Regions from separate parts of the Streptomyces sp. NPDC101194 genome, predicted to be linked through region 1. Evidence: riboswitches for the same ligand, from Rfam matches in the RefSeq annotation. Region 1 holds a riboswitch; the other holds the start of a gene.
The links. Region 1 has a riboswitch for glycine ahead of gcvT (glycine cleavage system aminomethyltransferase GcvT). Riboswitches for the same ligand answer to the same signal wherever they lie in the genome.
Positions count from the first base shown of each region.

Region 2: linked by a shared signal. The riboswitch ahead of gcvP (aminomethyl-transferring glycine dehydrogenase) and the one ahead of gcvT (glycine cleavage system aminomethyltransferase GcvT) in region 1 are both predicted to bind glycine.

Region 1 covers NZ_JBIWOS010000012.1:5,766-9,924, reverse strand. The annotation lists gene ACIRP2_RS33065 (enhanced serine sensitivity protein SseB) at 1-321, opposite strand, end outside; gene ACIRP2_RS33060 (AAA family ATPase) at 358-1,059, opposite strand; glycine riboswitch at 1,220-1,317, shown strand; gene gcvT (glycine cleavage system aminomethyltransferase GcvT) at 1,457-2,572, shown strand; gene gcvH (glycine cleavage system protein GcvH) at 2,664-3,041, shown strand; gene glyA (serine hydroxymethyltransferase) at 3,062-4,159, shown strand, end outside.
Region 2 covers NZ_JBIWOS010000009.1:341,610-345,768, reverse strand. The annotation lists gene ACIRP2_RS30015 (DNA polymerase IV) at 1-665, shown strand, start outside; gene ACIRP2_RS30010 (PRC-barrel domain-containing protein) at 590-970, opposite strand; glycine riboswitch at 1,072-1,168, shown strand; gene gcvP (aminomethyl-transferring glycine dehydrogenase) at 1,363-4,159, shown strand, end outside.

The DNA.
Region 1 (4,159 bases):
CGGGGGCAGGCCGCGGGCGAAGTCACGGGCGGGCGCGACGGTGAAGGACATGTGCGTGCCGACGCAGGAGAGGAACTGCTGTTCGGAACTGAACACGGGAACGTACGCGGCGCCGTCGATCTCCAGCGTCGGCAGGTCCAGGTCCGGGGAGTCGGGTCCGCCGCCGTTGGGCAGGGGCACCCAGACCTGGCTGCGCCCGAGCACCTCGACGAGCCGTCCGCCCGCCTCCGGACTGCCCACCGAGGCCATCAGTACCTCTTCGAGCTCATTGGCCGGCCATCCGCCCTGCGGATGGGACTGGACCTGCGCCGGAATGTCCACTGCTTCCCCTTCTTGCCCGAGCCTTCCGGCAGAAGATTAACGTCCGACGGTCCGCCCCTTCGGTGTCGTGGCGAACGTGATCCGGCCCAGCGCCCCCGCCGCCTCGCGATCCAGCAGCACCGCCGAGGCGCAGCCGGGCGGCAGCAGGCCGGTCTCGGTGCCCCGCAGCAGCTTCCCCACCGCCCTGCGATGCCGGGCGAACGCGTATCCGGAGACACCCCGCCCCCGCTCCCGCTGGCCCTCCTTCGCCGTCTGCGGTGTGACGTCGAGCAGGACGAGATGGAGGACGCGGCCCCGGCGCCGGGCGTCACGGGCCAGCCAGCCGCGCACCCACGCCTGGGTCCCGCAGTCGTGGACGACGACGGACTCGCCGGAGCGCAGCGCCCGCCACAGTCCCCGGTAGTGGGCGACGCGGACCAGCGGACGGTAGAGCACGTAAGGCAGTGAGCGGGGCATCAGCCGGGCCCAGCGGTCCCGGGTGTCCTGGGAGTCGATGGCGCGGGCCGTCGTCACCGTCCGCCGGATGAGCGTCGATTTGCCGCTGCCGGGCAGCCCGGAGACCACCACCACGTCGCCCGCCGCGAAGAGCAGGCTGCGCGGGCCGCTCCCGGCCCGCGCCCGCAGGTCCCGCACGACGGGCGTGCGCGGGCCGAGCGTCTCCCCGGCCGGGGCCCCCGGCTGTGCGGGCATCGCATCGTGCCCGACTCCCTCGGTTGTCGCGTACCGCTGCAACGTCATCGCCCTCCCCCTGCTGTCGGGTCACCCACGTATGCCCCTGAAGTGTAAAGAAAAGGTAATGCGATACAACTGTCCACGCCGTCGATTCCGAGGGGGGACCGGGGCCCCACTCCGGCGGAATGCGTGCGATGATGACCCGGCCAACTGCATAAAGGCCGCTTGAATCCGCGCGGGAGAGTTCCGGTCACTGCATGTGCCGGGCGCCGAAGGAGCAAGTTCCTCCCTTGAATCTCTCAGGCCCCGTACCGCGTGGATGAGGCAGATCTGAAAAGCGGGCCGCTCGCGGCTCCACCCAAGGTGCAAGCCGAACCCCTCAGGGGCTCTCGGCGAACCTCTCAGGTTCCGATGACAGATGGGGAGGGATTGTCCTCGTCGTCATGCCCCGGGAGTCACATCCATGAGCACCGCCCCCCGTCTCACCGCCCTCGATGCCCTGCACCGTTCGCTGGGCGCGACCATGACCGACTTCGCGGGCTGGGACATGCCCCTGCGGTACGCCAGCGAGCGCGACGAGCACAACGCGGTGCGTACCGGGGCCGGTCTCTTCGACCTGTCCCACATGGGCGAGATCACCGTCACCGGCCCCGAGGCCGCGGCCTTCCTGAACTTCGCGCTGGTCGGCAACATCGGCACCGTCGCCGTGGGCCGCGCCCGCTACACCATGATCTGCGCCGAGGACGGCGGCATCCTGGACGACCTGATCGTCTACCGCCTCGGTGACGACGAGTACATGGTCGTCGCCAACGCCGGGAACGCGCAGATCGTGCTGGACGCGCTGACCGCGCGGGCGGACGGCTTCGAGGCCGCGGTGCGCGACGACCGCGACGCGTACGCGCTGCTCGCCGTCCAGGGTCCGGAGTCCCCCGCCATCCTGGCCTCGGTCACCGACGCCGACCTGGACGGCCTGAAGTACTACGCCGGTCTGCCCGGCACGGTCGCCGGTGTGCCCGCGCTGATCGCCCGCACCGGCTACACCGGCGAGGACGGCTTCGAGCTGTTCGTCGCCCCCGAGCACGCCGAGCAGCTGTGGAAGGCCCTCACCGAGGCCGGCGCCCCCCACGGCCTGATCCCGTGCGGGCTCTCCTGCCGCGACACGCTGCGCCTGGAGGCGGGCATGCCGCTCTACGGGCACGAGCTGACCACCGAGCTGACCCCCTTCGACGCCGGCCTCGGCCGGGTCGTGAAGTTCGAGAAGGAGGGCGACTTCGTCGGCCGCGAGGCCCTGAAGGCCGCCGCCGAGCGCGCCGAGACCGCCCCGCCCCGCAAGCTGGTCGGGCTGGTCGCCGAGGGCCGCCGGGTGCCGCGCGCCGGTTTCTCCGTGGTCGCCGGGGGCGAGATCATCGGCGAGGTCACCTCGGGCGCCCCGTCGCCCACCCTGGGCAAGCCGATCGCCATCGCGTACGTGGACGCCGCGCACGCCACGCCCGGCACCACGGGCGTCGGGGTGGACATCCGGGGCAGCCACGAGCCGTACGAAGTCGTGGCGCTGCCGTTCTACAAGCGTCAGAAGTGACGTCCGCGCACCTCAGAAGTGACGCATTCCCGTCTCACACCGTAAGACCACCGTTCATCAGCACTCCCACGCGTACAGGAGAATTCAGGTCATGAGCAACCCCCAGCAGCTGCGTTACAGCAAGGAGCACGAGTGGCTGTCGGCCGTCGAGGACGGTGTGGCGACGATCGGCATCACGGAGTTCGCCGCCAATGCCCTCGGCGACGTCGTCTACGCCCAGCTCCCCGAGGTCGGTGACACGGTGACCGCGGGCGAGACCTGCGGCGAGCTGGAGTCGACCAAGTCGGTGAGCGACCTGTACTCGCCGGTGACCGGTGAGGTCACCGCCGCGAACCAGGACGTCGTGGACGACCCGTCGCTGGTGAACTCCGCTCCGTTCGAAGGCGGCTGGCTGTTCAAGGTACGTGTGGCGGAGGAGCCGAAGGACCTGCTCTCCGCCGACGAGTACACCGAGTTCTCCGGCAACTAAAGACCCCAAGGGACCACCTGATGTCGCTTCTCAACTCCTCCCTCCACGAGCTGGACCCGGACGTCGCCGCCGCCGTCGACGCCGAGCTCCACCGTCAGCAGTCCACCCTCGAGATGATCGCCTCGGAGAACTTCGCTCCGGTCGCGGTCATGGAGGCCCAGGGCTCCGTCCTCACCAACAAGTACGCCGAGGGCTACCCCGGCCGCCGCTACTACGGCGGCTGTGAGCACGTCGACGTCGTCGAGCAGATCGCCATCGACCGCATCAAGGCGCTGTTCGGCGCCGAGGCCGCTAACGTCCAGCCGCACTCCGGTGCGCAGGCCAACGCCGCCGCGATGTTCGCGCTGCTGAAGCCGGGCGACACGATCATGGGCCTGAACCTGGCCCACGGCGGTCACCTGACGCACGGCATGAAGATCAACTTCTCCGGCAAGCTCTACAACGTGGTCCCGTACCACGTCGACGAGACCGGTGTCGTGGACATGGCCGAGGTCGAGCGTCTGGCCAAGGAGTCCAAGCCGAAGCTGATCGTCGCCGGCTGGTCCGCGTACCCCCGTCAGCTGGACTTCGCCGCCTTCCGCCGCATCGCGGACGAGGTCGGCGCGTACCTGATGGTCGACATGGCGCACTTCGCCGGCCTGGTGGCCGCGGGTCTGCACCCCAACCCGGTGCCGCACGCCCACGTCGTCACGACCACCACGCACAAGACCCTCGGCGGTCCGCGCGGTGGCGTCATCCTGTCGACGCAGGAGCTCGCCAAGAAGATCAACTCGGCGGTCTTCCCGGGCCAGCAGGGCGGTCCGCTGGAGCACGTGATCGCGGCCAAGGCGGTCTCGTTCAAGGTCGCGGCGACCGAGGAGTTCAAGGAGCGCCAGCAGCGCACCCTGGACGGCGCCCGCATCCTCGCCGAGCGGCTGGTCCAGCCGGACGTCACCGAGGTCGGCGTCTCCGTGCTGTCCGGCGGCACGGACGTCCACCTGGTCCTCGTCGACCTGCGCAACTCCGAGCTGGACGGCCAGCAGGCCGAGGACCGGCTGCACGAGCTGGGCATCACGGTCAACCGGAACGCCATCCCGAACGACCCGCGTCCGCCGATGGTCACCTCGGGTCTGCGGATC
Region 2 (4,159 bases), on a different contig from region 1:
CGGAGGTGGAGCGGCTGGCGGACCGATGCGTCCAGCGGCTGCGCGGAGCGGGGCGCTCCGGTCGGACGGTGGTGCTGAAGGTGCGCCGGTACGACTTCTCCACACTCACACGGTCGGAGACGCTGCGTGGGCCCACGGACGATCCCACGGTGGTCCGGGAGGCCGCCGCACGGCTCCTGGAGGCTGTGGACACCACCGGGGGCGTACGGCTCCTCGGCGTGGGCGTCACGGGGCTCGCCGATTACACCCAGGAGGATCTCTTCGCACAGGCCGCCGGTGAGCGGGCCGCGACCGAGGAAGCGGCCGAGGAGGAGACGACGGCGGGAGGCCGCGGGGAGGAGTCGGTGACCGGTGCGTCGGAGGAGCCCCCGGGAAGCGTGGAGCCGCCGGAGGCCCGGCGCTGGACCGCCGGGCACGACGTACGCCATGACACGTACGGCCACGGCTGGGTGCAGGGCAGCGGCATCGGCCGGGTGACGGTGCGGTTCGAGGAACCGGAGTCGGCACCCGGCCGGGTGCGGACGTTCCGGATCGACGATCCGGCGCTGCACCCGGCCGAGCCGTTGCCGCTGGTCCGGAACCCGGTGGACTACTCGTCCTGGCCGGCCAGTCTGCCGAAGTCCCTGTCCGGGCCGGTCTCCTCGGACGGGGAGTCCAGACCGTAGTGCCGGTAGAGCTGGAGCTCCTGTTCGGGCGAGAGATGGCGGCCGACGCCGAAGTCCGGTGCGTCCTTGATCAGCGCACGGTCGAAGGGGACGCGGAGCGAGTCCTCCACGAATTCGCTGGGCTCCAGCGGGACGAACGCGTCCCGGCTGAAGAGTCCGGTGCGTACGGCCGCCCACTCGGGGACACCGGTCGCGTCGTCGAGGTACACCTCGTCCACGGTTCCGATCTTGGTGCCCTTGCGGTCGAACGCCTTGCGGCCGATCAGGCTGCGCGGATCGATGTCGGTCTGCACGGTCCCTCCCATTGGTCGCGGCTACTCCACAAGCACTACAAAAGTGCAGATCCGGGGGGTTGGCCACTCGAGAATGGCGCCATCGACCCCGCTGGTAGGCTGGTACTGGCCGCTGAACCCGTGCGGGAGAGTCCTCCGGAGCTGATCCGGAGGCGCCGAAGGAGCAAATCCTCCCCGGAATCTCTCAGGCCCCCGTACCGCACGGACGAGGTCACTCTGGAAAGCAGGGCGGGTTCCGCGCGGCCGAGCGCCGATGCGGTTCCTTCCCTCACCGACGGTGAAAGCCGGTGCGCCGCAGGGTGCGCCGGTGAAGCTCTCAGGTTGAGATGACAGAGGGGGAGGCCGTTCGGGCACCCGCGCCGTGGTGCCCCTCGCAGGTCGTGACAGACCAGGAGGCCTCCACCATGACCCCCCGCCGCACTCCGCTCTCGCAGCTGGAGCAGGGCATTCCGTTCGAGCAGCGCCACATCGGTCCCGATGCCGAGGCCCAGTCGAAGATGCTCGCCCAGGTCGGCTACGGCTCGCTGGACGAGCTCACCGCGGCAGCCGTGCCCGATGTCATCAAGAGCGCGGAGGCACTCCGGCTGCCGACCGCTCGCACCGAGGCCGAGGTCCTCGCCGAACTGCGCGCCCTCGCCGACCGCAACCAGGTGCTGGCCCCGATGATCGGGCTCGGCTACTACGGCACCTTCACCCCTCCGGTGATCCTCCGCAACGTCATGGAGAACCCCGCCTGGTACACGGCCTACACGCCGTACCAGCCGGAGATCTCGCAGGGCCGCCTGGAGGCGCTCCTCAACTTCCAGACGATGGTGGCCGAGCTGACCGGCCTGCCCACCTCCGGCGCCTCGCTGCTCGACGAGGGCACCGCGGCCGCCGAGGCCATGGCGCTCTCGCGGCGCGTCGGCAAGGTCAAGAACGGTGTCTTCCTGATCGACGCCGACGCCCTGCCGCAGACGATCGCCGTCATCGAGACCCGCGCCGAGCCGACCGGTGTCGAGGTCGTTGTCGCCGACCTCGCCGACGGCATCCCGGCGGAGATCGCCGAGCGCGGTGTCTTCGGTGTCCTGGTGCAGTACCCCGGGGCCTCCGGCGCGGTGCGCAACATCCAGCCCGTCATCGAGCAGGCCCACGAGCTCGGCGCGATCGTCACGGTCGCCGCCGATCTGCTGGCCCTGACCCTGCTCACCTCACCGGGTGATCTGGGCGCGGACATCGCGGTCGGCACCACGCAGCGTTTCGGTGTGCCGATGGGCTTCGGCGGACCGCACGCCGGGTTCATGGCCGTACGCGAGCAGTTCGCCCGCAGCCTGCCCGGCCGCCTCGTCGGCGTCTCCGTCGACGCGGACGGCAACAAGGCCTACCGGTTGGCCCTGCAGACCCGCGAGCAGCACATCCGCCGTGAGAAGGCCACCAGCAACATCTGTACGGCTCAGGTGCTGCTTGCCGTCATGGCCGGGATGTACGCCGTCTACCACGGCCCGGACGGGCTGCGGACGATCGCTCAGCGCACCCACCGTTACGCGACGATCCTGGCCGAGGGCCTGCGCGCCTCGGGCGTCGAGGTGGTGACGGGCGCCTACTTCGACACCCTCACCGTGCGTGTTCCGGGGAAGGCCGCCGACGTCGTGGCCGCGGCTCGCGAACGAGGTGTCAACCTCCGGCCCGTCGACGCCGACCTGGTCTCCCTCGCCTGCGACGAGACGACCACACGAACGCAGATCGCCGCGGTCTGGGCCGCCTTCGGCGCCGACGGGGACGTCGAGGCGCTGGACGCGGCCGCCGTCGACGCACTGCCCGAGGCCCTGCTGCGCACCGACGAGATCCTCACCCACCCGGTCTTCCACCAGCACCGTTCCGAGACGGCGATGCTGCGCTACCTGCGCAAGCTCGCCGACCGGGACTACGCCCTGGACCGGGGCATGATCCCGCTCGGCTCCTGCACCATGAAGCTGAACGCGACCACCGAGATGGAGTCGATCACCTGGCCCGAGTTCGGCGCGCTGCATCCCTTCGCGCCGGCCGAGCAGGCACAGGGCTTCCTCACCCTCATCCGCGAGCTGGAGGAGCGCCTCGCCGAGGTCACCGGGTACGACGCGGTCTCGATCCAGCCGAACGCCGGATCGCAGGGCGAGTTCGCAGGTCTCCTGGCGGTGCGCGCGTACCACCGGGCCAACGGCGACGACCAGCGGACCGTCTGCCTCATCCCGTCCTCCGCGCACGGCACCAACGCGGCCAGCGCCGTGATGGCCGGCATGAAGGTCGTGGTGGTGAAGACCGCCGACGACGGCGAGGTCGACATCGAGGACCTCCGCGCCAAGATCGAGAAGCACCGCGACGAGCTCGCGGTGCTCATGATCACGTACCCGTCCACGCACGGTGTGTTCGAGGAGCACGTCGCGGACATCTGCGCCGAGGTGCACGACGCCGGTGGACAGGTGTACGTCGACGGCGCCAACCTCAACGCCCTGGTCGGCCTCGCGAAGCCGGGCCGCTTCGGCGGCGACGTCTCGCACCTGAACCTGCACAAGACCTTCTGCATCCCGCACGGCGGCGGTGGCCCCGGCGTCGGCCCGGTCGGCGTGCGGGCGCACCTCGCGCCGTACCTTCCGAACCACCCGCTGCAGCCCGCGGCGGGGCCCGAGAGCGGCGTCGGACCGATCTCGGCCGCTCCGTGGGGCTCGGCCGGCATTCTTCCCATTTCCTGGGCGTACGTGCGCCTGATGGGCGGGGAGGGACTGAAGCGCGCGACACAGGTCGCCGTGCTCGCCGCCAACTACATCGCCAAGCGTCTCGAACCGCACTACCCGATCCTGTACAACGGTCCGGCCGGGCTGGTCGCACACGAGTGCATCGTGGACCTGCGGCCGATCTCCAAGTCCACCGGCGTCAGCGTCGACGACATAGCCAAGCGTCTGATCGACTACGGCTTCCACTCGCCGACCATGTCGTTCCCGGTGGCCGGAACGCTGATGATCGAGCCGACGGAGAGCGAGAACCTCGCGGAGCTCGATCGCTTCTGCGACACGATGATCGCCATTCGCGGCGAGGTCGAGAAGGTGGCGTCGGGCGAGTGGGGCCCGGACGACAACCCGCTGAGCAACGCTCCGCACACCGCGGTGATGCTGGGCGGGGAGTGGAAGCACGAATACAGCCGTGAGGTGGCGGTCTTCCCGGCCGGAGTCTCGGCCGCCGACAAGT